DNA from 4 places in the Streptomyces sp. NBC_00727 genome. Region 1 is predicted to be linked to each of the others. Evidence: riboswitches for the same ligand, from Rfam matches in the RefSeq annotation. Region 1 holds a riboswitch; each other region holds the start of a gene.
The links. Region 1 has a riboswitch for cobalamin ahead of OG242_RS05930 (cobalamin biosynthesis protein). Riboswitches for the same ligand answer to the same signal wherever they lie in the genome.

Region 2: another riboswitch for cobalamin. It lies ahead of OG242_RS30195 (CbtB-domain containing protein); the one in region 1 lies ahead of OG242_RS05930 (cobalamin biosynthesis protein).
Region 3: another riboswitch for cobalamin. It lies ahead of cobN (cobaltochelatase subunit CobN); the one in region 1 lies ahead of OG242_RS05930 (cobalamin biosynthesis protein).
Region 4: another riboswitch for cobalamin. It lies ahead of OG242_RS22175 (ribonucleoside-diphosphate reductase subunit alpha); the one in region 1 lies ahead of OG242_RS05930 (cobalamin biosynthesis protein).

Annotation. Positions count from the first base shown of each region.
Region 1 covers NZ_CP108981.1:1,338,935-1,345,891, forward strand. The annotation lists gene OG242_RS05905 (hypothetical protein) at 1-306, opposite strand, end outside; gene OG242_RS05910 (alpha/beta hydrolase) at 492-1,619, opposite strand; gene OG242_RS05915 (class II aldolase/adducin family protein) at 1,713-2,369, opposite strand; gene OG242_RS05920 (anion permease) at 2,502-3,773, shown strand; gene OG242_RS05925 (hypothetical protein) at 3,807-4,040, shown strand; cobalamin riboswitch at 4,185-4,318, shown strand; gene OG242_RS05930 (cobalamin biosynthesis protein) at 4,441-5,439, shown strand; gene OG242_RS05935 (cobyric acid synthase) at 5,436-6,957, shown strand, end outside.
Region 2 covers NZ_CP108981.1:6,686,308-6,693,264, reverse strand. The annotation lists gene OG242_RS30215 (pirin family protein) at 17-982, opposite strand; gene OG242_RS30210 (tetratricopeptide repeat protein) at 1,124-1,471, shown strand; gene OG242_RS30205 (GNAT family N-acetyltransferase) at 1,563-2,057, shown strand; gene OG242_RS30200 (CbtA family protein) at 2,122-2,901, opposite strand; gene OG242_RS30195 (CbtB-domain containing protein) at 2,930-3,145, opposite strand; adenosylcobalamin (AdoCbl) riboswitch at 3,191-3,284, opposite strand; gene OG242_RS30190 (histidine phosphatase family protein) at 3,409-4,002, shown strand; gene OG242_RS30185 (hypothetical protein) at 4,103-6,151, shown strand; gene OG242_RS30180 (serine peptidase) at 6,148-6,957, shown strand, end outside.
Region 3 covers NZ_CP108981.1:5,711,940-5,718,896, forward strand. The annotation lists gene OG242_RS25925 (cobalt-precorrin-6A reductase) at 1-570, shown strand, start outside; gene OG242_RS25930 (precorrin-2 C(20)-methyltransferase) at 555-2,063, opposite strand; gene OG242_RS25935 (precorrin-8X methylmutase) at 2,060-2,686, opposite strand; gene cobG (precorrin-3B synthase) at 2,746-4,140, opposite strand; cobalamin riboswitch at 4,179-4,333, shown strand; gene cobN (cobaltochelatase subunit CobN) at 4,400-6,957, shown strand, end outside.
Region 4 covers NZ_CP108981.1:4,860,283-4,867,239, forward strand. The annotation lists gene OG242_RS22160 (GlxA family transcriptional regulator) at 1-660, opposite strand, end outside; gene OG242_RS22165 (hypothetical protein) at 742-954, shown strand; gene OG242_RS22170 (ribonucleotide-diphosphate reductase subunit beta) at 951-1,967, opposite strand; gene OG242_RS22175 (ribonucleoside-diphosphate reductase subunit alpha) at 1,967-4,378, opposite strand; cobalamin riboswitch at 4,520-4,651, opposite strand; gene mctP (monocarboxylate uptake permease MctP) at 4,709-6,325, opposite strand; gene OG242_RS22185 (DUF3311 domain-containing protein) at 6,322-6,576, opposite strand; gene OG242_RS22190 (GntR family transcriptional regulator) at 6,818-6,957, opposite strand, start outside.

The DNA of each region.
Region 1 (6,957 bases):
GTCCCGGTCCCAGGCCCGCAGCCGCCACCCGGGCCGCGCGGTGTCGCCGTGCAGCTCGACCAGACCGGCGAGGCGGGCCCGGTCCCAGCCGGAGCGCACCTGCGCCGGGGAGAGCTCCAGCGCGGCGGCGGCGTGTTCGAGGGCCCGGGCGGCCAGGGGCGGGGTTCCGGGTGTCGCCCCGTCGGCCGCCCAGCGGGCGATCCGGACGGCGTCGGCGAGCACCTTCCTGGCCTGGCGGGCCAGTTCCGCCCGGGGCGGGGTGCCCTCCGGGGGTCGCGGCGCGGGCCTGGTGCGCCGGGTGGTCACTGCCTTGCGAGCGGTGGTGAGGGGTCGCGGGCGGACAAGTCGCAGCCTGGAGTCGCGCGGGGTACGGGACGTCACGGGGAGCAGTCTTGCCCCTGACGGCCCGAAAGCCCAAACGGAACCCCGGTCACCGGTGTTCGCGGGCTTCCGCACCGGTGGGGACCAATCGGCCGAACCGGCGCATCACCTCACATCAGGGGCGTGAGGAAGCGGCGCAGGGTCTCCTCGACGCGGGCCGGGTCGGCGTTCCACATCGCCGCATGCGGAGCCCGGTCCACGGTGTGCAGGGAGACCGTGTCGGGGCGGGTCGCGGCGAGCCGGCGGGAGTGCACCCAGGGCGCCAGGGTGTCGTCGGGGCCGTGGAAGATCAGCGTCGGGACGTGCAGGCTCGCCGGCAGCGAGGTCTCCAGGAGCCCCGTACCGTGCAGTCCGGTCTGGCCCTGGGCGGCGCGCACGGCCAGCGGCAGCAGCGCGGCGGGGACCCCGCGGGCGGCGGCCAGGCCGCGCAGGGTGTCGGTCCAGTCCAGCACCGGGGAGTCGAGGACGAGGCCGGAGATCCGGTCGCGGAACGCGGAGCCGACGCAGGCGTGCAGGGCCATGGAGGCACCGGTGGACCAGCCGTACAGGATGACCTGCTCGGCGCCGTTGCGGACGGCGAAGCGGAGGGCGGCGTCCAGGTCGCGCCACTCGGACTCGCCGAGGTGGCCGAGCCCGTCCGGGGAGCGGGGTGCGCCGGGGTCGCCGCGGTAGGCGAGGTCGAGCACGGGCAGCTGCTGGCCGTGCAGGAAGCCGAGGAGGTTCAGCGGGTGCTCACGGGTGGCGCCGATGCCGTGGACGGCGATGACCCAGGTGTGGCGGGGTGCCGGGACGAGCCAGGCGGGCAGGGTGCCGAGTTCGCCGGGGATCTCCACCTCGCGGAAGGCGAGGCCGAGCGCGCTGCCGGGGTCGCCGCTGAACACCTGGGGCGTCATGCGGACCTTGTCGCCGGGGGCCAGGATGCCGTGGTCGACGCGCTCAAGGCGGCGCACGACGGTGTCGGCGGCCTGGTGGGCCTTGTCGAGCACGGGGCCGACGACGGCGTGGAGGCCCTTGCCGGTGAGCCCGTAGGTGCCGGGGCGCAACGAGGTCAGGGACCGGGTCAGGGTGATCTGCCCGGCGGCCGTGGCGTGGACGGTGAGTTCGCGGTCGGCGGGGAGCGGGCGACCGGGCGGCGTCTTCAGCGCGACGTCGCCGGCGAACCGGCCGGCCGCGACGGCTGCCGCACCGGCGCCGATGAGTGTGGTGACGGCCGCTGCCGTCGCTGTAACCGGGCGCACGCCATCAGTGTCGTGGTTGGGGCGGCGCGATGCCAGTGGGCAGGGCCGTCCGGTGGCGTCCTGCCGGTCCGGCCCTGATCGGCAAGACGCCGCCTAAGCCTGCCCGTACCCCTTCAGGGCCTCCCCCACAGCGCCGAGCTGGTCCTCCGACAGCAGGGCCGGGGTGCGGCCGGGGACGGAGCTCGCGGTGAGCCAGACCCGGCAGAGCCATTCGAGCTGGGCGGTGCGGTCGTACGCCTCGTCGAGGGTGGCGCCGCAGGTGACGGTGCCGTGGTTGGCGAGGAGGCAGCCTGTGCGGTCGCGGAGGGCGGCGAGCATGTTCCCGGCCAGTTCGGGGGTGCCGTACCTGGCGTAGGGGGCGACCCGGACGGTGCCTCCGAGCATCGCGGCGGCGTAGTGGACCGGCGGGACCTCGGTGACGAGCGTGGAGACGGCGGTGGCGTGGACCGCGTGGGTGTGCACGACGGCCCTCGCCCCGGTGTTCCGGTAGATGGCCAGGTGAAGGGGGAGTTCGCTGGTGGGGGCCAGTGTTCCGAGGATCTGGTTGCCTTCCGGATCGACGCCGGTCAGGTCCTCGGGGCGGAGCCGTTCGTACGGCACTCCGCTGGGCGTGACGAGCACCGTGTCACCGATGCGCAGCGAGACGTTCCCGGAGGTTCCGACGACCAGTCCCTCGGCCGCCGTCCGGCGGGCCGTGGCGACGACCGCCTGCCATCCCCGGGCGATCGCCTCGTGCTGTCCGTCACTCATAGGAAGATCCTTTCCGGGCCCCGCCCGGCCACCGCCGCCGGGGTCACCGCAACGCCCTGCTCAGTTCATCTTCCGTTCACTCAAGTTGCCTACGTTCCACGTGCCAATGACGTCGAACGATTGCCTGGGTAAATGGAACACATCACGCTGCTGCTCGCGATAGTGATCGTGACAGCTCTAGTGTTCGATTTCACGAACGGTTTCCACGACACCGCCAACGCGATGGCCACGACCATCTCGACCGGCGCCCTCAAACCCAAGACGGCGGTCGCGATGTCCGCCGTTCTCAATCTGGTCGGCGCGTTCCTGTCCGTGGAGGTCGCCAAGACCATCTCCGGCGGGATCGTCAATGAGGACGGCCTCAGAACCGAGGTCATCTTCGCGGCGCTCGTCGGCGCCATCCTGTGGAATCTTCTGACCTGGCTGGTCGGGCTCCCGTCCAGCTCCTCCCACGCACTGTTCGGCGGCCTCATCGGCGCCGCGGTGATGTCCGCCGGCTGGTCGTCGGTCAACGGCGGCACCGTCGTCACCAAGGTGCTGCTGCCCGCCGTCGCCGCCCCGATCGTGGCCGGCGTGGCCGCGCTCCTGGCCACCCGGCTCACGTACCGGATCGGCGGGAAGACCCGGAACGACGCCCAGGAGAAGGCGACCGCCAAGGGTTACCGGGCGGGGCAGATCGCCTCGGCCGGGCTCGTCTCGCTCGCCCACGGCACCAACGACGCGCAGAAGACGATGGGCATCATCACGCTCGCCCTGGTCACCGGCGGCGTCCTCTCCCCCGGCTCCAACCCGCCGGTCTGGGTCATCGTCAGCGCCGGTCTCGCCATCGCGCTCGGCACCTACCTGGGCGGCTGGCGCATCATCCGCACCATGGGCAGCGGCCTGACCGAGCTGAAGCCCCCGCAGGGCTTCGCCGCCCAGACCAGCGCGGCCACCGTCATCCTGGCCTCCTCGCACCTCGGCTTCTCCCTCTCCACCACGCAGTCCTGCTCCGGGGCCGTGATGGGCGCGGGCCTCGGCCGCAAGGGCGGGGTGGTCCGCTGGTCCACCGCCACGCGGATGTTCGTCGCCTGGGGCCTGACCCTGCCGGCCGCCGGTCTGGTCGGGGCGGGTGCGGAGTTCCTGACCAAGCAGGGCACCTGGGGCGTCGTGGTCGTCGCGGCACTGCTGATCGCCGGCTCGGGGGCGATCTGGGTGCTCTCGCGCCGCAAGCCCGTCGGTCACGGCGATGTCACCCCCGGCTCCGGGGACGCGGCCCCGGCCGAGCCCGCGGGTGTCGTCACCCAGGCCATCGCGGCCGTGAGCCCGCCGCCCACCGTGGCCCAGGCGCACGACCTCTCCGCCACCATCCCGGCGCCCGCCGGACCCGTCGCCGCCGATCCGGCCCGACCCGCCACGGTCTGAGAGACCCCGGTACTCCGGTAAAGGACACCCCGTATGAACATCGACTGGGCAGCTCTGGGCACCGTCTTCGGCGTCTCCCTCGTCACCACCGTCGCCCTGGTGGGCCTCTTCACCCTCGGCATCGTCGGCCTCTCCAAGCAGCCGGAACCGGCCGCGCAGGGCGGTCCGGCGGGCGGTTCGGTCCTGCTGGCCCGCGCCGGGGCGTACGTCTGCTTCGGGCTGTGCGCGGCGGCGGTCGCGTACGGCATCTATCTGATCGTCGCCTGACGCACCACCTCACCACCGGGCCGGACGCACCTCGTGCGCGTCCGGCCCGATGTGCGTCCGCCCACACCGCACCGTCGCAGGTCACGGCGAGTTGACGGGCGTTCGCGGGGCGTGGTGGACTGCCGGAGCCATTACGGCGACAGCAGAGGAAGCCGGTGCGAATCCGGCGCGGTCCCGCCACTGTCACCGGGGAGCGGTCCTCCACCACCGCACGTCACGGCCCGCGCGAGCGGGCTGGAAGACCGGGGGAATCCGCCGATCCGGAAGCCAGGAGACTCTCGTCGCCGTCACGTCGAACCAGGGCGCGGACCCTGAGTGAGGACATATCGCCATGCCCGGCTGCCGTGCGACCTACTCCCCACCGCTCCTGTCGGCGGACACCGGTACGGCCGGCTGAACCGTGCGTGCCGATCGCATCTACGCGTACGGTGCCGCCGCCGGTCTGATCGGCGATCTGCTGCTCGGTGACCCCCGCAGGGGGCACCCGGTCGCCGCCTTCGGGCGGGCCGCGGCGTGCGTCGAACACCGGCTCTGGCGCGACCACCGCGGCTGGGGCGCCCTGCACACCCTGGTCTGCGCGGGAGGCGCCGCCGGGAGCACCGCGCTGGCCGCCCGCGCCCTGCGCCGCCGCCCCGCCGCGTCCGTCGCCCTGACCGCCGCCGCCACCTGGTCCGTCGTCGGCGGTACGTCGCTGGGGCGCGAGGCCCGCGCCATCGGCGGGGCGCTCACCGCGGGGGACATCGAGCTGGCCCGGGAGCGGCTGCCGCACCTGTGCGGGCGCGACCCGCAGGCGCTGGACGGGCCCGGGATCGCACGCGCCGTCGTCGAGTCCGTCGCCGAGAACACCTCGGACGCCGTGGTCGGCGCCCTCGTCTGGGGCGCCCTCGCCGGTGTCCCCGGGCTCGTCGGCTTCCGCGCCGCCAACACGCTCGACGCGATGGTCGGCCACAAGTCGCCCCGCTACCGGCGGTACGGCTGGGCCTCGGCCCGGCTCGACGACCTCGCGGGCTGGCCGGGCGCCCGCCTCACCGCCCTGCTCGCCGTGACCGCCGGCGGCCGGCCCCGGGAGGCGGTACAGGCCTGGCGGGCGGACGCCGCGAAGCACCCGAGCCCCAACGCGGGCCCGGTGGAGGCCGCGTTCGCCGGGGCGCTCGGCGTACGGCTGGGCGGGACCCTCGCCTACGGCGGCCGTGTCGAACACCGGCCCGTGCTCAACGGGGAGGCCGGGCGTGCGGTGGAGACCGGGGACATCGAGCGTGCCGTGCGCCTGTCGCGCCGGGTGGGTGTGCTCGCCCTCGGCGTCACCGTGGCGGCCCGGCTGGGCGCGGGAGCGGTGGCGCGCCGGCTCGCGGGAGCGGGGCGCGGCCGGGGTCACCTTTCTGGACGGAGAGCGATATGAGCGGCGGACTGCTGGTCGCCGGGACCACCTCGGACGCGGGCAAGAGCGTCGTCACCGCGGGCATCTGCCGCTGGCTGGTACGCCGGGGGGTGAAGGTCGCACCGTTCAAGGCGCAGAACATGTCGCTGAACTCCTTCGTCACCCGCGAGGGCGCCGAGATCGGCCGCGCCCAGGCGATGCAGGCCCAGGCAGCCCGTGTCGAGCCGACCGCCCTGATGAACCCGGTGCTGCTCAAGCCCGGCGGCGACCGCTCCAGCCAGGTCGTCCTGATGGGGCGGCCGGTCGGCGAGATGAGCGCTCGCGGCTACCACGGCGGGCGGCAGGAACAGCTGCTGTCCACCGTCACGGGCTGCCTGGAGCAGCTGCGGAGCACGTACGACGCGGTGATCTGCGAGGGCGCGGGCTCGCCCGCAGAGATCAACCTGCGGCGCACGGACATCGTGAACATGGGCATCGCCCGCGCGGCGCGCTTCCCGGTCGTGGTCGTCGGGGACATCGACCGGGGCGGGGTCTTCGCCTCGTTCTTCGGCACGACGGCGCTGCTCGCGCCCGAGGACCAGGAGCTGATCGCGGGGTACCTGGTCAACAAGTTCCGGGGCGACGTCTCGCTGCTGGAGCCGGGCCTCGACATGCTGCGCGACCTGACGGGCCGCCCCACCTACGGGGTGCTGCCGTTCGCGCACGGGCTCGGCATCGACGAGGAGGACGGCCTCAGGGTGTCGCTGCGCGGCACCGTACGGGAGTCGACGGTCGCCCCGCCGCACGGCGAGGACGTCCTGCGCGTCGCCGTGTGCGCGATCCCGCTGATGTCCAACTTCACCGACGTGGACGCGCTCGCCGCCGAACCGGGCGTCGTCGTCCGCTTCGTGGACCGGCCCGAGGAGCTGGCCGACGCGGACCTCGTCATCGTGCCCGGCACCCGGGGCACCGTGAAGGCGCTCGGCTGGCTGCGCGAACGCGGGCTCGCCGACGCGCTGCGACGGCGCGCCGCCGAGGGCCGGCCGGTGCTCGGCATCTGCGGCGGCTACCAGATCCTGGGCGAGCACATCGAGGACGAGGTCGAGTCGCGCGCCGGGCAGGTCGACGCGCTCGGTCTGCTGCCCGTGCGCGTGCGCTTCGACCGCGAGAAGACCCTCGCCCGGCCGGCCGGCGAGGCGCTCGGTGCGCCCGTCGAGGGGTACGAGATCCACCACGGCGTCGCCGATGTGCGCGGCGGTGAGCCGTTCCTGACGGACGGGCGGGGCACGCCGCTGGACGGCTGCCGCTCGGGGGCCGTGTGGGGCACGCACTGGCACGGTTCGCTGGAGAGCGACGCGTTCCGCCGCCGGTTCCTGACGGAGATCGCCCGGACCGCGGGCCGCCGCTTCGTGCCCGCCCCCGACACCTGTTTCGCCGCGCTGCGCGAGGAGCAGCTCGACCGCCTCGGCGACCTGATCGAGGAGCACGCGGACACCGGCGCGCTGTGGCGGCTCATCGAGTCGGGCGCGCCGTCCGGGCTGCCGTTCATCCCGCCGGGAG
Region 2 (6,957 bases), 5.3 Mb from region 1:
CAGGGACCACCACCGCTCAGCGCACCCGCCCCCGCGGCTTCAGCGCCACATCGGGCAGCGCGGGCGCCGGGATCGGCGGGCCGTCGTAGCCGTGTACGGTGCCGAAACGGTCACCGCCCATCCAGTCCTCGCGGGCCCGCTCGATCTCCTCCTGGCTGCGGCCCACGAAGTTCCACCACATCACCAGCTCCTCCTCGAACGGCTCGCCGCCCAGGAGCATCAGGCCGGCGTCCGACTCCGCGCGCAGCGGCAGCTCCGTGCGGCCGCAGCCGAGGTAGAGCATGGAGCCGGGCAGCACCGGGACGCCGTCGACCTCGGCCTCGCCGGACATCGAGAGCACGGCGTACTCGAAGTCGGGGTCCAGCGGCAGCCGTGCCTCGGCGCCCCGGGTCAGGGAGAGGTCGGCGCCGACGATCGGTGTGTACGCGGTGCCGGGCGAGGTCGCGCCGTCGAGTTCGCCGAGGATCACGGTGGCCGTGAGGCCGGGCGCGGTGACCGTGGGCAGGTCGCTGTGGTGCTGGAAGTGCGGCTCGGTGAACCGGTGCGCCTCGGGCAGCGCCACCCAGAGCTGGGCGCCGTGGAGCAGGGCCGCGTGCTGCTTCGGGCTCTCCTCGGAGTGGCTGATCGCGCGGCCCGAGGTCATCAGGCCCAGTTCGCGCGGGCGGACGGTCTGGAGGCTGCCGATGCTGTCGCGGTGCAGCACCTCGCCCTCGTGCAGCCAGCTGACCGTCTGCAGACCCATGTGGGGGTGGGGCGGCACCTGCATGCCGGGCTCGTCGGCGATGTCGTCGGGGCCGTAGTGGTCGACGAAGGCCCAGGCGCCGACCATCCGGCGGCCCAGGTTGGGCAGCAGCCTGCGGACCTCCGTGGACTCGCCGAGCCGCACCTTGCGCGGGGCGAGCAGTTCACGTACGGGTTCCGCGACGACGAAGCCCCGGCCCCCGCAGACGGTGGGGACGGCCTGGCGATCGAGATTGCTCATGGCGCTCAACCTATTCCGCCGCGGGTGGGGGCGGGTGATGCCCACGCCGGATAATTAGTGGAATGTTAAACAACCTGCACGTGTTGTGGGGATCGGATGCCTGTGGGAACGCCCCGGCGACCGCTCGACCGAGGAGATGACATGAGCGACGGCTACTTCGAGTTCGGCACCCCCGCCGAGCGCTGGGAGCGCGCGGGGTTCTTCTTCGACGCGAAGGAGTACACGACGGCGGCCCGCATACTGCGCGGCCTCGTCGAGGAGGCCCCGGAGCAGGTCGCACCCCGGCTGCTGCTGGCGCGCGCCTACTACCACTCGGCGAGCCTCGGGCGCGCCGAGACGGAGCTGCGGGCGGTGCTGGAGCGCGACCCCGTGGAGCATTACGCACGGCTGATGCTGGGCCGCACGCTGGAGCGGCAGGCCCGGCAGGCCGAGGCGGACACACAGTTGCGGCTGGCCGCCGCGCTGTCCGGGGACTTCGGACCGGCGTAGCCACGCGGGGACCTGGCCACGGCACGCATAGCCGCGGCCGGGCCCTCTATTCAGATGCCCCCACGAACCACCCCGTGATACCCACAACACCATGACCGACCTCGAAACACCCCGCCTCCTGCTGCACCCCATGACCCCCGCGGACGCCCGACACGTCGTGGCCGGTGCGCCCGAGGACGGTGCACGGTGGGCCCCCGGATATCCCTCCCCCGGCGAGCAGGGCGCCGCCGGGCGTTTCCTTACCACGTGCGCGGACACCGGCGATCCGAGCCCCTTCGGCCCGTACGAGATACGGCTCCGCGCCGACGGCGTCGTCATCGGTGGCATCGGCTTCCACGGGGCGCCGGACGAACGGGGCAGCGTGACCATCGGTTACGGGCTCGTGGAGTCGGTGCGCGGGAAGGGGTACGCCTCCGAGGCGCTCCGGGCGCTGCTCCGGTTCGCCCGGGAGCAGGGCGTCGCCCGGGTGCGCGGGGACGCCGACACCGGCAACGCCCCCTCCCAGCGCGTCATGACGGCGGCCGGGATGCGCCTCGTGAGCGAGGACGCGTCGCTGAAGTACTTCCTCGTCGAGTGGGCTGCGTAGAACGGGTGGAGCCCGCCGGTGACCACCCGGCGGGCTCCACCCGTTGCAGCGTGTGCGGCGGCCGTCATCCCACGGCTGCGGCCGTCCGGTTCGTCCGGCCGCCGGCGCGCGCGTCGGACCTCGGCACCAGCAGGCGTTCGGTGAGGCGGCCGAAGACCAGGCCGAACGTGGTCCAGAGCGTGACCTGCACGGCGAGCGTGGCCAGACGGAACTGCCACAGCAGCGTCGCCGGGAAGTCCTTGCCGACCTCGTTGAACGAGGGCAGGAACACGTAGGCGAGGCCGATCGGCAGTGCGTAACCGGCCGCCGCCGCGACCGTCGCGTTCCAGTTGCCCAGGCGGGGCGCCAGCCGCTTGCCGACGATGACGGCGGCGACGGCGAGCAGCACGCTGAGGGCGACCATCAGGAAGAACAGCGCGGTGCGTCTGCCGATCGTGTCGGGGTTGCCGACGGCCGGCGGGTTGGCCGGGTACTTCAGGAACGGCACGACGTACACGCTCAGCAGCGCGGCGCCGGCGATCAGCGCGGCCGTGGCGCGTGGGCCGAACCGGCCCATCCGGCCCAGCGCGTAGCAGAAGACGAGCGCGGCGATGCCGCCGACCGCGACGCCGAACACGAGCACACCGGTGGCCAGGCCGGCGGTGGACTGCATGCCGCGGCTGACGAGTTCCTCGCCGGCGCCGTGGTCGTGGCCGTGGGCGCTGTGGGCCGCCTCCTCGAGCGCGATGGCCGCGTCCACGCGGGACTCGCCGAGGAAGTAGGCGACGACCAGGGCGAGCGTGCCCGCGACGAGGCCGGCCAGCATGCCGCGTACCAACAGGGCTCTGACAGATATGGAGTTCATGAGGGATTCCCCTGACTCAGCCGATGGATCAGTGGCAGGGGAAACCGAGGAGGTGACGGCCGTCGTGCACCCACTCGTGGACGCCCTCGCCCGAGATGAGGGCGGTGGCGCCCTGCTCGGCGCCGACGAAGTAGAGCAGGACCAGCATGAGGATGCCGAAGAACACCGCCCAAGGAGCGATGGCCTTCAGGGAGATGGGGGTGATGGCGGATGCGCCGGTGGCGGGGGCAGCAGTCTGCGCCATGGCAGAACCTCCTGTGGGAACACGCGTCCCGATCGTGGTGCCTGAGACGAAGGTGCCGGGTCTGACTTCCCGCACGCGTGCGGGTACACAGTGGCGCGACCGTGCCGGATTCTCACCGGACTTCCGTCACACCCTCGTCATGTCGCGGCGACCATACCCCCTGGACACCGCGCACCGCCATGGCCCCTACAAGTGGCCCGTGGCGCCCGGATGCCATGGTCTGCTTGGCCGTGAGGTCCATGTTCCGGGAGTTGAGGGCGGGTATGACGGTACGGGTGATGTTGATCTCACCGGCGATGAACGCGGCGCTGCGGGAGGCCCGGTTCGCCGGGGACGCCCCGCTCGACGAGTCGGGGCTGAAGGCAGCCGGGACAGCAGCGCCGTACGTGCCTGCCGCGGACCTGGCCGTGCACGGGCCGTCCGAGCGCTGTGCACGGACAGCGGATGCGCTGGGAGTCCGCTCGGCGGGTGAACCCGCGCTGCGTGACTGGGAGTTGGGACGCTGGTCGGGTGCCCGGCTCGACGAGGTGAGTGCGCGGGAGCCGGAGGGGGTCGCGGCGTGGCTGGCCGACCCCGCGGCCGCTCCGCACGGTGGCGAGTCGTTGCTCGATCTGTGCGCGAGGGCGGGGGCGTGGCTCGACTCGCTGCACGGTGACGGCGGCGGACGGGTGCTGGCCGTCGCCGAGCCGTCCCTGGTCCGCGCGGCCGTCGTCCACGCACTGGCTCTCCCGCCCCAGGCGTTGTGGCGGCTGGACGTCGCCCCGCTCACGCTGACGGAGCTGGGCGGCCGGTCTGGGCGGTGGAACCTGCGCGTCGGCCGGCCGCTCGCAGCGCGACCTGTCGGCCGGCCGGCTTGAGGGGTTCCCCTGGGACCGTGCGAAGGGGTGCCGACCGCCACATACCCTTGTCGTGCGGCTTCTTGTAGCGTCCGGGTGGACCGCACTGGGGAGGGACGGCGTGCACGTGGGGACAGGGGAATCGGGCACGGAGCAGGTGCTGCTCATGGGCGTCGAGCAGTTCCCCACCACGACGGACCCGTATGCCGAGCCGGAAGCGGGTCGCACCGACTGGCCTCGGCTCGGCTTCGTCCCGGATCTGATGTCCCGACTGGACCTCGCTTACAAGCGCGTCGGGTACGACGTGCTGTCGGTCGCCGAACCGGACAGAAGGGCCGTGACACTCCACAGCGACGACGCCGTCACGTCCGGCACCACGAGGATCGTGCATACCATGTCGCACGGCGCTACGGCGGCAGATCTCCACCGCTCGCCGGCGGCGGCCGGTCAGGAACACATCCACATGGTTCCCACGTGCGGGACGCTCGGCACCGGCACCGATGTGAGCCAGTGGGTGAGAACCGCCCACCAGCAGCCGGGACCCACTCTGTTCGTCGTCGACCTGTGCCGTGCCGGTCGCGCCGCCCGCCTGTCCGAACTGACCCGGGTCCCCGACGGCGAGCTGAACGCATGGGTGATCGCGGCGACGAGCCCCGATCTCCCCGCCTACGACGGCCGCTTCAGCGAGGCCGTGGCGGATGTCCTCGAACAGATCGCCGACCACGGTCTCGACACGTCGCCCTCGATCCGCTTCGTGCGTTGGGACCGGATCACCCGAGCCATTCAGAGGAGTCTGGACGCACTCGGCAGCAGGCAGGTCATCCACACCACGCGTGTGGACGTCTCGCAGGAGCTGCCCGAGCTCCCCTTCTTCCCGAACCCGCGCTGGCGCCCCGACGTCCGGATGGAAAGGCTGAACGACGTCATGCCTCCGGTCCGGGCCTTCGTGGCGGACCTGGACGCCGAGCACTTCATGAGCCGAGTGGGCGATCATTTCGTGGGCCGCCAGTCCCAGCTGGAGTGGCTGGCGGCTTGGCTGGACGACGACCGAGTCGGCGGACTCCGCGTGGTCACGGGCGCGCCCGGTTCCGGCAAGTCGGCCCTTCTGGGCGCTCTCGTCTGTTCGGGACACCTGACCGTCATCGACGCCGCCCCCGACATCCGCGCCTACCTGAGCGCGCAGAATCCGGAAGGAGTGTGCTCCCCCAACCCGCTCCTGGCCGCGATCCACTCCCGCGGCCGCGACATCGACTCGATCCTGACCTCGATCGCACTTCAGTGGAGGCTGCCGATCAAGCCGGAGCGACAGTGGACCGTGGCCGACCTGATCTCCGAAATCAGCGCACTCCCCGCCGTACCCGCCCTCGTATTCGACGCCCTGGACGAGGCGGAGAATCCCGACGACCTCATGAAGTCACTGCTGATTCCGCTGGCCGGGGCGGTGCGTGCGGACGGACGGTCATTGGTGCGGCTGCTGGTCGGCACTCGCCGATGGAGATCCGGCCCCTTGCTTACCCTGGCCGATCGGGACGGCGGTCTGCTGGACCTGGACGACGTCCCGGTCGAGGAGATCCGCAGTGACCTACGAAACCACGTACTGCGCAGGCTCTCCTCCCTGCCGCACTACAGCGCTCCCGAGCAGCGGCCCGTTCGCACGGCACTGGCCGAGACGGTGGCCGCGGCACTCACCGAGGAGGAGGACCGCATGCATGAGTGGGGGCCGTTCCTCGTGGCGCGCATCTTCGGCCACGTCCTGGCCGGCGAGCCGGCGCCAGGCAGCGTGGATGCCGCGGTCGCGCGCGGCCGCACGGTGCCCAGGAGTCTGCCGGGCGTCCTCGAACTCGACATCGACAACCGACCCGACAGCGCGGACCTCCGTGCGGTGCTGGCCGCGGTCGCATTCGCCAAGGGCGACGGATTCCCGACCGAGGCGGTAGCGGCCGTCGCGCCCGAGTTCGCGCCCGAACCGGCGGCGGCACCGGGCAGCGGCCTCCGGGGGGCGACCGGCCAGAAATTCCTGCAGCACGTCCGCGGGCTGCTCGACGCCGGGTCCTTCTACCTGCGCACGGGCGTCGAAACCGATGGCTCGGTCCTGTACCGCCTCTTCCACCAGGGCCTCGCCGACTACCTCCAGGACCACCCGTACCCACTCGACAGCGAGGCCACATGAGAATCCTGGGCATCCACGGCATCGGAAACCTCCGCGTGAACGAGGACCCCGCGGCCGTCGCCGGCCATATGTCGGCCCTCTGGGGGAAACACCTGGCCGCCGGCGGCACGCCGGACGCCGATGTACGTGTCGCCTACTACGCGGACCTGCTCCAGGACAGCGGCCACCAGGGCGAGGACGGCCGTCTGGAAGAGCTCTCGGGTTCCGAGGAGGCGATCCTGGCGGACATGTTCGCGCTCCTGGAATCGCCCGCGGCCCCGGCAGGTGTCGCCCAGGGCTGGCTCACCTACCTGCTGCGCTCCCAGCTCCAGGACATCGTCGCCTCCAAGGCGTGCTCCCCCGGTCTCATGGAATGGTTCGTGGTCCGATTCGCCAAGGAAGTCCACCGCTACCTGGAGCCCGGCCCGGCCCGACGCGCCGTCCAGGAGCGAGTGCGTGCGGAGCTCACCACGCATCGGCCCGATGTGGTGATCGCGCACTCGCTGGGCAGCGTCGTCGCCTACGAGGCCCTCCACGACTGCGGAGACCTGGACGTGCCGCTCCTGATCACGCTGGGCTCGCCGCTGGCTCTGCCGAAGGCGGTCTTCCACCGGCTGACGCCGAGCCCCGAACGCGGCCGGGGCCAAAGACCGCAGGCGCTGCGGCGCTGGGCCAACCTCGCGGACCCCGGCGACCTCGTCGCGCTGCCGGTCCGTGGCATCTCCGCCGTGTTCGACGGAGTGGAGACCGACCGGCACTGCTCCGTTCACCGGACGTATCGCTTCCACCATGTGGAGGAGTACCTGAAGACACCGGAGGTGGCCGAG
Region 3 (6,957 bases), 4.4 Mb from region 1:
TGGCTCCGCTCGCACCGGGTGCACGCGCTCATCGACGCCACCCATCCTTTCGCCGGGACGATCACCTTCAACGCGGCTGTCGCGGCCGCCGCCGCCCATGTTCCCCTGCTCATGCTGCGCCGGCCCGGCTGGGTGCCCGGTGACGGCGACGACTGGCACCCGGTCGGCTCCCTGTCCGAGGCGGCCGACGCGCTGCCCGCACTCGGACGGCGCGTCTTCCTCACCACCGGGCGGATGGGCCTCGCCGCCTTCGCGGACCTGGACGGCCTGTGGTTCCTGATGCGGTCCGTGGACGTCCCGGAACCGCCGTACCCGGCGCGGATGGAGACCCTCCTCGACCGGGGCCCCTTCACCCTCGAAGGGGAGCGCGAGCTGATCCGCCGCCACCGCGTCGACGTCCTCGTCACCAAGGACAGCGGCGGCACCGCGACCGCCCCCAAGCTGACCGCCGCCCGCGAGGCGCGCATCCCGGTCGTGGTGGTCCGCCGGCCACCGGTCCCCGAAGGAGGCGCGGTGGCCGGCAGCCCGGAAGAGGCCCTGGCCTGGCTGACGGATCAGTTCTCCGGGTAGCGGCGCGGCGTCCACACGATCTGCTGACCCTCGCCCCGCCGCTCCCACCGGGTCTGCGACGACCCGACGATCAGGATCGTGCGCATGTCCACCTCGGCCGGATCGAGGTCGCCCAGCCGCACGGTCCGTACGCTCTCGGCCGGCCCGCCGACGTCCCGGCCGAGGACCACGGGCGTGTCCGGCGAGCGGTGTTCGAGGAGCAGATCGCGCGCCTTGCCGACCTGCCAGGTCCGGCTCCGCGAACCGGGGTTGTACAGCGCGAGCACCAGGTCCGCCGACGCGGCGGCCCGCAGCCGCTCCGCGATGACCTCCCACGGCTTGAGCCGGTCCGAGAGCGAGATGGTCGCGTAGTCGTGGCCCAGCGGCGCACCCGCCCGGGCCGCCGCCGCGTTGGCCGCCGTCACCCCGGGCAGCACCCGCACCGGCACGCCCGCGTACTCCTCCTGCGACGCCACTTCGAGGACGGCCGTCGCCATGGCGAAGACGCCCGGGTCGCCGCCGGACACCACGGCCACCCGCCGCCCGCGCCGGGCCAGGTCGAGCGCGAACTCGGCCCGTTCCGACTCCACCTTGTTGTCCGAGCCGTGCCGTACCTGCCCCGGCCGGACCGGCACCCGGTCCAGGTACGTGGTGTAGCCGACCAGGTCGTCGGCGGCGGCCAGCGCCCCGCGCGTCTCGGGTGTCAGCCACAGCGGCCCCGCCGGACCCGTGCCGACGACGGTCACCTCGCCGTCGCCCGGGGCGCGTTCGGGGCGGGCGTCGATCCGGCTCGGCAGGACGGCGACCGCGAAGTACGGCACCGAGTCCGCGTCCGTGTCCGCGAGTTCGCCCAGCCGCTCCCCGGCCATCGTGGCCCGCTCGACATAGCGGGCCTCGGGCAGCCGGCCCGACGCCTCGAACGCGCGGCGCACGGCGGGGAAGGTGCGGCCGAGCTTCATCACCACGGCCGCGTCCGTCGCGGCCAGCCTGGCCGTCAGCTCCTCCTCCGGCAGGGTGCCGGGAAGGATCGTCAGGACCTCCTCGCCCTCCGCGAGCGGGGTGCCGAGCCGGGCGGCGGCGGCGCTGACCGAGGTGACCCCGGGGATGACCTCGGTGGGGTAGCGGTTGGCGAGCCGCTTGTGCATGTGCATGTACGAGCCGTAGAAGAGCGGGTCGCCCTCGGCGAGCACGGCGACCGTGCGCCCCGCGTCCAGGTGCGCCGCGAGCCGGGCCGCCGCCTCGGTGTAGAAGTCCTCCATCGCGCCCCGGTATCCGCCCGGATGGTCCGTGGTCTCCGTCGTGACGGGGTAGACCAGGGCCTCCTCGATGTGGTCGGCGCGCAGGTGCCTGGCCGCGATGGACCGGGCGATCGACCGGCCGTGCCGGGCGCTGTGGTACGCGACGACGTCCGCCCCGGCGATGACCTCCACCGCGCGCAGGGTCATCAGGTCCGGATCCCCGGGGCCGAGCCCGACCCCGTAGAGCCGTCCCGTCTTCTGCTCGCTCACGGTCACTCTTCCTCGCTGGCGATGGCGTTGAGCGCGGCGGCGGCGATGGCGCTCCCGCCGCGCCGGCCGCGCACGATCAGGTGGTCGAGCCCGGACGGGTGGGCGGCCAGGGCGTCCTTGGACTCGGCGGCGCCGACGAACCCGACCGGCACCCCGATGACGGCCGCGGGGCGCGGGGCCCCCTCCTCGATCATTTCGAGCAGCCGGAACAGGGCGGTCGGCGCGTTCCCGACGGCCACGACCGCGCCGTCGAGGCGGTCCCGCCACAGCTCCAGGGCCGCCGCCGAGCGGGTCGTGCCCAGCTCCGCCGCGAGCCCGGGCACCGCCGGGTCGGACAGGGTGCACACCACCTCGTTGTCCGCGGGCAGCCGCTTGCGGGTGACGCCGCTGGCGACCATGGCCACGTCGCACAGGATCGGCGCGCCGGCCCGCAGCGCCGCGCGGGCGCGGGCGACCGCGTCGGGCGTGTAGCCGATGTCGCGTACGAGGTCGACCATGCCGCACGCGTGGATCATCCGGACCGCGACCTGGCTCACGTCCGCGGGCAGGCCGGCGAGGTCCGCCTCCGCCCGGATGGTGGCGAAGGACTGGCGATAGATGGCCGGTCCGTCCTTCTCGTACTCGTGCACAGTGGTGTCGCTCTCTTCATCGGGCGGGGGGTCGGGCGGAAAAGTGTGGGGTGGGGAAGTCAGGTGCGGGTGGTGCGGGCCGCCGCCACGGCGGTGGCCAGCGCGGCGGGGTCACCGGCGACGCGCTCCGGCTCCCCGGTCCGGCCGCCGTCCCGTACGACGGAGACCCGGTAGCCGCCGTCCGTTCCGGCGACGACGTCGACCCACTCACCGCGTGGGTGGCCGCACCGCCGTTCGCACCCGGACCAGTGGACCGGCAGCGCGGTCCCGGGCGGCGCGACGGGCGGGGCCGCTGCTTCCGCGTCAACCCGCACATCGGCCAGGGACTTCGCGCATCCGGGCCGGCCGATGCAGGCGCCGACCCCGGACCACGGCGACCGGTCCCCGGTGACCAGGCCGGCGGCCCCCAGCGCGTCGAGCGCTCGGGGCGCCCGGTCCCGCCGGACGCCGGGCACGACGACTCCGCGCCACGGGGTGAGCCGCAACTCGCCGGCGCCGTGGTCCCGGGCGAGGTCGGTCAGCGTCCGCCACCGGACCGCGTCGGCGCGCCCGAGCGGCAGCCCGACGGACAGCGCGTCCGTGTCGCCGGGGCCGGTGACCACACCGAGCACCGGGGGGGCGGCGGCCGGCACCGGTACGGTCCCGAGGACGACGGACAGCCCGACGGCACGCAACCGCCGTACCACCTCGTCGAACAACGGCGCGGCACCCCCGGGCAGGTCGGCGACCCGCCACGCACCGGAAGCGACGCGCGCACCGGCCCCGGAATCCGCACCGGCCCCCGAATCCGCACCGGAACCGCCCGCAGCCTCCAGGAACACCACCGCCGCGAGCAGCGCCGCTCGCGGCGCCTCGTCCCCCGCAATCCGCGCGACCGGCTCCAGCCCCCCGATCCGCAGCTCCGCGTCCCCGTCGTCCCGCGCCCGCAGCGTCACATCCGCGCCCAGCGCGTCCACATCGCCGCGGCCGTCGTCGAGCGCGAACAGGAACCGCCCCGAAAGCCCGGCCGCCTCCTCGCTCGCGCAGACCAGCGCGTCCAGCGCGGTCAGCCACGGGCGGACATCGCGCGCACCGAGCCCGTCGAGCCCGGACAGCGGAGAGGCCACCACATTGCGGACCCGCTCATGCCGCCCGGAGGGCAAAAGTCCCATTCCGCTCATCCGGGAAGCCAGTTCGGCGCCGCACTCCGCACCCAGACCGCGCAGCTGCACATTGCCGCGCGAAGTGAGATACAGCTCACCATCGCCCAGCCCGCCGGCCAACTCCCGCAGCCCGTCCGCCTGGTCCCAGGTCAGCACACCACCGGGCACACGGACGCGCGCCAACGCCCCGTCGTCCGCCCGGTGGAGCCGCAGCGCACCGGGGCAGGCGTCGCCGCGAGCCCGGAAACGGGCGTCGTCGGGCTGCGCGAAACGGGGGGCTGGGGGAGGCATGGCGGCGAGCATACCGACCATCTCATCCGATCCGTATGGCCCATCGTCGCCCTCAGGCCCTTACTATGCCCAGTGACGGACCTCCGGGTCCGTCGTCGCCACAGACGGCGACAGGGGAGGAAGCCCGGTGCGATTCCGGCGCGGTCCCGCCACTGTGAGCTTGGTCCCACCAGGACCGGGCGAGTCAGGAACTCCCTTCCCCGCACGTTCGGCAGGTCCGGGCAGGGGAGCTCTCGACACCGCCCGGGGCGTGGACACCCCGAGGAAGGCCAGACGCCGCATGATCCTGCTCCTGTCGACGTCCGACACCGACCTGCTCAGCGCCCGTGCCTCCGGCGGACCGGTCGGCTACCGGTACGCGAACCCCTCCCGGCTCCCGCTCCAGGACCTGCCCGTGCTGCTCGACGGCACCGACCTCGTCGTCGTACGCCTCCTCGGCGGTGTGCGCGCCTGGCAGGACGGCCTCGACCAGGTCCTGGCCACCGGCCGCCCCGTCGTCGTCCTCACCGGCGAACAGGCCCCCGACGCGCAGCTGATGGCGGCCTCCACCGTCCCCATCGGGATCGCCGCCGAGGCCCACGCCTACCTCGCGCACGGCGGCCCCGCCAACCTGGACCAGCTCGCCCGCTTCCTGTCCGACACCGTCCTGCTCACCGGCCACGGCTTCGAACCGCCCGCCGCCGCACCCTCCTGGGGCCCGCTGGAGCGCACACCCGGCGCGACCGAGGACGGCGCCCCCACGGTCGCCGTGCTCTACTACCGCGCCCACCACATGAGCGGCAACACCGCGTTCATCGAGACGCTGTGCCGGGCCGTCGAGGCCCAGGGCGCCCGCGCCCTCCCGCTGTACGTCGCCTCGCTGCGTACCCCCGAACCCGAGCTCATCGCAACCCTGCGCGCCGCCGACGCGATCGTCACCACGGTCCTCGCGGCGGGCGGCACCCGGCCCGCCGAGGCGTCCGCCGGCGGCGACGACGAGTCCTGGGACGCGGGGGCGCTCACCGCGCTCGACGTCCCGATCCTCCAGGCGCTCTGCCTCACCAGCTCCCACACGGACTGGCAGGACAACGACGAGGGCGTCTCCCCGCTGGACGCCGCCAGCCAGATCGCCGTCCCCGAGTTCGACGGCCGCCTGATCACCGTCCCGTTCTCCTTCAAGGAGATCGACGAGGACGGCCTGCCCTCCTACGTCGCCGACGACGAACGCGCCGCCCGCGTCGCCGGCATCGCCGTCCGCCACGCCCGGCTGCGCCACATCCCGAACGCCGAGAAGCGCCTCGCGCTCGTCCTGTCCGCGTACCCGACCAAGCACTCCCGTATCGGCAACGCCGTCGGACTCGACACCCCCGCCAGCGCGGTCGCGCTGCTGCGCCGGCTGCGCGAGGAGGGCTACGACTTCGGCGACGAGGAGGTCCCCGGCCTCGCGTCCGGCGACGGCGACGAGCTGATCTACGCCCTCATCGAGGCGGGCGGCCACGACCAGGAGTGGCTCACCGAGGAACAGCTCGCCCGCAACCCGGTCCGTATCCCCGCCGCCGACTACCGCCGCTGGTACGCCACCCTGCCCGCCGAACTCCGCGAGGCCGTCGAGCAGCACTGGGGCCCGCCGCCCGGCGAGATGTTCGTGGACCGCTCGCGCAACCCGGAGGGCGACATCGTCCTCGCCGCCCTGCGCCGCGGCAACCTCCTCGTCCTCATCCAGCCGCCGCGCGGCTTCGGCGAGAACCCGATCGCGATCTACCACGATCCCGATCTGCCGCCGTCGCACCACTACCTGGCCGCCTACCGCTGGATCGCCGCCCGCGCCGACGACAACGGCTTCGGCGCCGACGCGATGATCCACCTCGGCAAGCACGGCAACCTGGAGTGGCTGCCCGGCAAGAACGCGGGCCTGTCCGCCGCCTGCGGCCCGGACGCGGCGCTCGGCGACCTCCCGCTCGTCTACCCGTTCCTCGTCAACGACCCGGGGGAGGGCACCCAGGCCAAGCGCCGGGTGCACGCCACGCTCGTGGACCACCTGGTGCCGCCGATGGCCCGCGCCGACAGCTACGGGGACATCGCCCGCCTCGAACAACTCCTCGACGAGCACGCCCAGATCGCCGCCATGGACCCGGCCAAGCTGCCGGCGATCCGCGCCCAGATCTGGACCCTGATCCAGGCCGCGAAGCTCGACCACGACCTGGGGATCGAAGGACGCCCCGAGGACGAGGGCTTCGACGACTTCATCATGCATCTCGACGGCTGGCTCTGCGAGATCAAGGACGTCCAGATCCGCGACGGCCTCCACGTCCTGGGCGGCGCCCCCACAGGAACCGCCCGCGTCAACCTGGTCCTGGCCATCCTCCGGGCCCGCCAGATCTGGGGCGGCAAGACCTCCCTCCCGGGCCTCCGCGAAGCCCTGGGCCTGGACGAGTCGGCAGCCACCCGCACGGCCGCGGACACGGTGGAGGAACAGGCCCGCGCCCTGGTCCAGGCAATGGAGGACGCCAACTGGAAGCCGGTATCTCAAGCCCCTGCGGCGATCGACCGGCCGAATCAAGCCCCTGCGGCGATCGAGCAGCCACATCAGGCGCCTGAGCCAATCGTGCAGCCAATTCAAGCCCCTGCGGCGATTGAGCAGCGGGGTCCGGGGCAGAGCCCCGCGCAGACGACCCGCACACCGCTCCACGACCTGGACCCAGACGTCGCGGCGATCCTGAACTTCGCCGCCGAAGAGGTCGTCCCCCGCCTGGCCAGGACCACAGACGAACTGGACCACTGCGTACACGCCCTCCAGGGCGGCTTCGTCCCCGCAGGCCCCTCCGGCTCCCCCCTCCGCGGCCTGGTCAACGTCCTCCC
Region 4 (6,957 bases), 3.5 Mb from region 1:
CCAGGACAGCGTGTCGCCCACCGTGTCGCACCGGGTGCGCGGCAGCGGCCGCTGGATGTACTGCGCCTGCCCGCCGTCCCGGTGCGGCGGCACCACCATCCGGCGGGCGATGGTGTTGGCGGCGGCCGGCCCGTACGCCTGGCGGACCAGGTGCAGGCAGGCGTCGATCCCCGCCGCCGTCCCCGCCGACGTGGTGACCGGCCCGTCCTCCACGTACAGCACGTCCGGCTCGACGACGGCCTCCGGGAAGCGGCGGGCCAGGTCGTCGGCGTGCCGCCAGTGCGTGGTGCAGCGGCGGCCGTCCAGCAGCCCGGCCGCGCCGAGCAGATACGCCCCCGAGCAGACGCTGAGCACCCTGGCTCCCCGCTCCACGGCCCGGCGCAGGGCGACCAGGACCTCCTCGGGGAACTCGCGCTCCCCGAAGCGGCTGCCGGCCGGTACGGCGACGAGGTCGGCCTCCTCCAGGCGGTCCAGGCCGTACGGGGTGCTGATGGTGAAGCCGGCGTGTGTCCTCAGCCGGGGCCCCTCGGCGGAGACCACGGCGAAATCGTGCACCGGCAGGCCCTCGTCGCTGCGGTCGAGGCCGAACACCTCGCAGAGCACGCCGAGTTCGAAGGGGTGGACATCGTCGAGCATCAGGGCGGCGACATTGTTCAGCATGGAACCAGTGTGGCAGTAATTCGATGCTGTGTGACAGTCCTGCCACTGCCGCTTCTTCTCCGGAACGAGCACAGTAGAGGCATGAACACATTCCTGAACTTCCTCGGCATTTCCGCTCTTTTCGCCCTCGTCCTGCTCCCCGCGCTGCTCGGTGCCGCCCGCGAGCGCCGCATCGACCGCGAGCTGCGCGAAGCGGAACAGGACCGCAGCACCCGTCCACCGCGAACGGCGGACGCCGCACGGCCGGTGGGGGCCGCACGGCGTCCGTACGTCAGGAGCTGGGCGAGGATCTAGAAGTCGTCGTCGAAGCCGACCGTGCCCTCGACGGCCACCTGGTAGGCGGACGGCCGCCGTTCGAAGAAGTTCGTGAGCTCCTGGACCCCCTGGAGCTCCATGAACGAGAACGGGTTCTGCGATCCGTACACCGCCGGGAAGCCCAGGCGGGTGAGCCGCTGGTCGGCGACGCACTCCAGGTACTCGCGCATGGACTCGGTGTTCATGCCGGGCAGCCCGTCGCCGCACAGGTCGCGGCCGAACTGCAGCTCCGCCTCGACGGCCTCCTTGAGCATGTCGGTGACCTGCTGCCGGAGCGCGTCGTCGAAGAGCTCCGGCTCCTCCTTGCGGACCGTGTCCACGACCTCGAACGCGAAGTTCATGTGCATGGTCTCGTCGCGGAAGACCCAGTTGGTCCCCGTGGCGAGGCCGTGCAGCAGCCCGCGCGAGCGGAACCAGTACACGTACGCGAAGGCGCCGTAGAAGAACAGCCCCTCGATGCACGCCGCGAAGCAGATCAGGTTCAGCAGGAAGCGGCGGCGGTCGGACTTCGACTCCAGCCGGTCGATCTTCTCCACCGAGTCCATCCACCGGAAGCAGAACTGCGCCTTCTCGCGGATCGAGGGGATGTTCTCCACCGCCGCGAACGCCGCCGCGCGGTCGTCCGGGTCGGGCAGATAGGTGTCGAGCAGCGTCAGATAGAACTGGACGTGCACGGCCTCCTCGAACAGCTGCCGCGACAGGTACAGCCGCGCCTCCGGGGAGTTGATGTGCTTGTACAGCGTCAGCACCAGGTTGTTCGCGACGATCGAGTCGCCGGTCGCGAAGAACGCCACCAGCCGGCCGATCAGGTGCTGCTCGGCGGGCGTCATCTTCGCGAGGTCCGCCACGTCGGAGTGGAGGTCGACCTCCTCCACGTGCCAGGTGTTCTTGATCGCGTCCCGGTAGCGCTCGTAGAAGTCCGGGTAGCGCATGGGCCGCAGGGTCAGTTCGAAGCCCGGGTCCAGCAGGTTCTTCTCGTTGTGGGAGCTCATTACTGGCAGGCCTCGCAGGACTCGGGGTTTTCCAGGGAGCAGGCGACGGCGTCCGCGTCGGGACCCTGCGCCTGCTGTACGGGGATGGGGGCGGCGGCCGGCGCGCTGCCGGACGCGGCACGGGCGATCCGGGTCGCGGGGCGGGACCGCAGGTAGTACGTCGTCTTCAGGCCCTGCTTCCAGGCGTACGCGTACATCGAGGAGAGCTTCCCGATCGTCGGCGTCTCCAGGAACAGGTTCAGCGACTGGCTCTGGTCGAGGAACGGCGTACGGGCCGCCGCCATGTCGATCAGGCCGCGCTGCGGGATCTCCCACGCGGTGCGGTACAGCGCCCGCACGTCCGCCGGGATCCAGGCGAAGCCCTGCACCGAGCCGTTCGACTCGCGCAGCGCCTCACGCGTCCGCGCGTCCCACACGCCGAGCCGCTTCAGCTCGTCCACCAGATAGCCGTTGACCTGGAGGAACTCACCGCTCAGCGTCTCGCGCTTGAAGAGGTTGGAGACCTGGGGCTCGATGCACTCGTAGACGCCCGCGATCGAGGCGATCGTCGCGGTCGGGGCGATGGCCAGCAGCAGCGAGTTGCGCATCCCGGTCTTCGCGATCCGGGCCCGCAGCGCGTCCCAGCGCTCCGGCCAGGCCGGCTCGGTGTCGTAGTGGTCCGGGTGCAGCACCCCGCGCGCGGCCCGGGTCTCCGACCAGGCGGGCAGCGGACCCGACCGTTCCGCGAGGTCGCAGGAGGCCTCGTACGCGGCGAGCATGACGCGCTCGGCGATCTTCGTGGAGAGCGCCCGGGCCTCGGGGGAGTCGAAGGGCAGCCGCAGCTGGAAGAAGACGTCCTGGAGGCCCATGGCGCCCAGGCCCACCGGCCGCCAGCGGGCGTTGGACCGGCCGGCCTGCTCGGTCGGGTAGAAGTTGATGTCGACGACCCGGTCGAGGAAGGTCACCGCGGTCCGCACGGTGGCGTCCAGCCGCTCCCAGTCGATCGAGCCGCCGACGACGAACGCCCCGAGGTTGACCGAGCCGAGGTTGCAGACTGCCGTCTCGCCGTCGTCGGTGACCTCCAGGATCTCGGTGCACAGGTTCGAGGAGTGCACGACCCTGCCGGGCTCGGCGGTCTGGTTCGCGGTGCGGTTGGAGGCGTCCTTGAACGTCATCCAGCCCTGTCCGGTCTGCGCCAGGGTGCGCATCATCCGGCCGTACAGCTCGCGGGCCGGCATGGTCTTGCGGGCCAGGCCCTTCGCCTCGGCCGCCCGGTACGCGGCGTCGAAGTCGTCGCCCCACAGGTCGGTCAGCTCGGGCACGTCCGCCGGGGAGAACAGCGACCAGGCGGAGTCCGCGTCGACCCGGCGCATGAACTCGTCCGGGATCCAGTGCGCCAGGTTCAGGTTGTGCGTGCGCCGCTGGTCCTCGCCCGTGTTGTCGCGGAGCTCCAGGAACTCCTCGATGTCCGCGTGCCACGTCTCCAGGTAGACGGCGGCGGCACCCTTGCGCCGGCCGCCCTGGTTCACGGCGGCCACGGAGGCGTCCAGCGTCTTCAGGAACGGCACGATGCCGTTGGAGTGCCCGTTGGTGCCCCGGATCAGCGAACCCCGGGCGCGGACGCGGGAGTACGAGAGGCCGATGCCGCCCGCGTGCTTCGACAGGCGCGCCACCTGGTGGTAGCGGTCGTAGATCGAGTCCAGCTCGTCCAGCGGCGAGTCCAGCAGGTAGCAGGAGGACATCTGCGGGTGGCGGGTGCCGGAGTTGAAGAGCGTCGGCGAGGAGGGCAGGTAGTCCAGCCGGCTCATCAGCCCGTACAGCGCGGCGACCTCGTCCAGCGCGCGCTCGGAGTCGTCCTCGGCGAGCCCGGCGGCGACCCGGAGCATGAAGTGCTGGGGCGTCTCGATGACCTGGCGGGTGAGCGGGTGGCGCAGCAGGTAGCGGCTGTGCAGGGTGCGCAGCCCGAAGTACCCGAAGCGGTCGTCGGCCCCGTCCGCGAGCGACCGCTCCACCAGGGCGTCCAGCGCGGCCGCGTGCAGCGTCACGAACGCGGCGGTGCGGTCCGCGATCAGGCCCTCGCGGTGGCCCACGGCGACGGAGGCGGAGAACGAGGTGGCGCCCTGGCCGGCGGCCTCGTCCGCGATGGTCCGGGTGAGCAGGCGGGCGGCGAGCCGGGAGTAGGCGGGGTCCTCGGAGATGAGGCCCGCGGCGGCCTCGGTGGCCAGCGAGCGCAGCTCCGCCTCGTCCGAGCGGGCGTTGCGGCCGCGCAGGGCTGCGGCGGCGACCCGGCCCGGGTCGGTGTCGGGCAGGTCGGCGGTGAGGTCGGTCAGGGTCCGCAGCAGTGCGGTGCCGGGCCCGTCGCCCGCGGGTCCGGTGGTTTCGGACTCGGCCGTCTTCGGCGCTGAGGCCGGATCGGCTGGCGCGATGGTCACGTGGTGCTCTCCCTCGCTCGGCTCTGGGCCGGCGGGGGGAGAGGGGGCAGCCGGGCAGGAGCGGTCCCCGGCGGGGCGGCACTCCGTGCGGCGTCCACCGGCCCATCCACGAGGCCCGGACGTCTGGGCATCCGGTTCGGTCGAGCCGGATGCGCTGTCGGCAGGTCCTCGGACTCACGGGTGCGCGAAAGCACACCGAATACACCGTTGCGGGACAGTTCCGGATTCGCACCGGATTCCCCTGCGGCGACAGCGAGCATGAGCATACATGTGGGGGCCGCCCCATCGGGCAGCCCCCACATCTTGTGTCGCGTGCGTGAATGTGTGTGGTCAGTGGCCGCCCGGCGCCCCCGCCGTGGCCGGCGGCAGCTTCTCCTGGACGCCCGGGTCGCCCGCGTCCCCGGTGTAGTCGCCCGGGGAGGTCTCGTCGACCCCTGCGGGCGCCTTCACGGCGTTCAGGACGAAGGTCAGGACCACGGTGACCACGACGTTCAGCACGAAGGCCGTGAGGCCGATGTAGCCGATCTCGCCGAGGCCAGGGATCTCCTTGGAGGACCCGCCGAAGTGCTTCTGCGTCGGGCTCGCGACCCCGTACGCGGCGGCCGTTCCGTAGATCATGCCGACCGCCCAGCCGGCGAGCAGCGCCCAGCGGTGGAACCACCGGGTGAACAGGCCGCCGACCAGGGCCGGCATCGTCTGGAGGATCCAGATCCCGCCGAGCAGCTGGAAGTTGATCGCGACGGTCTTGTCCATGGTGAGGACGAAGGCGAGCGCGCCGACCTTTACCAGCAGCGAGACCAGCTTGGAGACCTTGGTCTCCTGCGCGGGGGTCGCGTCCGGCTTCAGGAAGTCCTTGTAGATGTTGCGCGTGAACAGGTTCGCCGCGGCGATCGACATGATCGCGGCCGGCACCAGCGCGCCGATGCCGATCGCGGCGAACGCCACACCCGCGAACCAGTCGGGGAACATGTTCTCGAACAGCTGCGGGATGGCGAGCTGGCCGTTGTCCACCTTGACGCCGGCGGCGATCGCCATGAAGCCGAGCAGCGCGAGCAGGCCCAGCATCAGCGAGTACAGCGGCAGGATCGTGGTGTTGCGGCGGATCACCTCACGGCTGCGGCTGGAGAGCGTCGCCGTGATCGAGTGCGGGTACATGAACAGCGCCAGTGCGGACCCGAGCGCCAGGGTCGCGTATCCCCACTGACCGGCCGCGGCGGGTGCGAGGCCGCCCGCGCCCGCCTTGGTGAACTTGTCCTGGGCGGAGGCGAAGATGTCGTCGAAGCCGCCGAGCTTGATCGGGATGTAGATGATCGCCACGGCGATGACCAGGTAGATCAGCCCGTCCTTGACGAACGCGATCAGCGCCGGCGCCCGCAGGCCCGAGGAGTACGTGTACGCGGCGAGCACCGCGAACGCGATGAGCAGCGGCAGGTCCTTGACGAACCAGTTGGTGTTCTCGCCGCCGCCGACGCCCATCACGTCCAGCACCGCCTGGATGCCGACGAGTTGGAGCGCGATGTACGGCATGGTGGCGAGGATGCCGGTGACCGCGACGGCCAGCGAGAGCCCCTTGGAGCCGAACCGCCCGCGGACGAAGTCCGAGGTGGTGACGTAGCCGTGCTTGTGCGAGACCGACCACAGGCGCGGCAGGAAGGTGAAGATCAGCGGGTACACCAGGATGGTGTAGGGCACCGCGAAGAATCCGGCCGCGCCCGCCGCGTAGATCGCCGCGGGGACGGCGACGAAGGTGTACGCGGTGTAGAGGTCGCCGCCGAGCAGGAACCAGGTGACCCAGGTGCCGAACGACCGTCCGCCCAGGCCCCATTCGTCGAGGCTGGCCTCGTTGTCGGCCTTGCGCCAGCGGGCGGCCAGGAAGCCCATGACCGTGACGGCCAGGAAGAAGAAGACGAAGACGCCGAGCGCGACGCCGTTCACGCCGTCGTTCATGCCGACGCACCCCCCTTGCGGGCGCGCTGGTCACGCTGCCACAGCTTGTACGCGACCATGGTGAGCACGGTGGAGATCAGCACCCAGAGCATCTGGTACCAGTAGAAGAACGGGATGCCGATGAAGGTCGGGTCGGTCTTCGCGTACGAACTCACCCAGAGCATCGCCACGAACGGCGCGACGAGGCACAGGGCGATGACCACCCGCATCGGTGTGACGGTGGGTGGCTTTCCTTCTGGTTCTTCCGGCATGGCGGCGACTCCGTCCCCTCGCTGATCACCTGTGATGCGCAGGAAATCTAGGCGAGGGATCCGGCCACCGTCACCCCCTGTCCGCATTGCGGTCCGGCAACGGTCGTCACCGGCCGGCCGGATGACCGGAATGACGGCAAACATCCGGTGGTTGGTCCAGGCCAACCCGGTTCCCGGGAACGCCGAACGGCCCCCGGGGGCGGGTCCGGGGGCCGTTCGGGGAGCACGTGTGTGCGGTGGGTCAGTCCAGCGGACGCTTCAGGCGTGCGACGAACTTGTAGCGGTCGCCGCGGTAGACCGAGCGCACCCACTCGACCGGTTCGCCCTGCTCGTCCAGCGAGTGCCGGGAGAGCATCAGCATCGGCAGTCCCACGTCGGTGC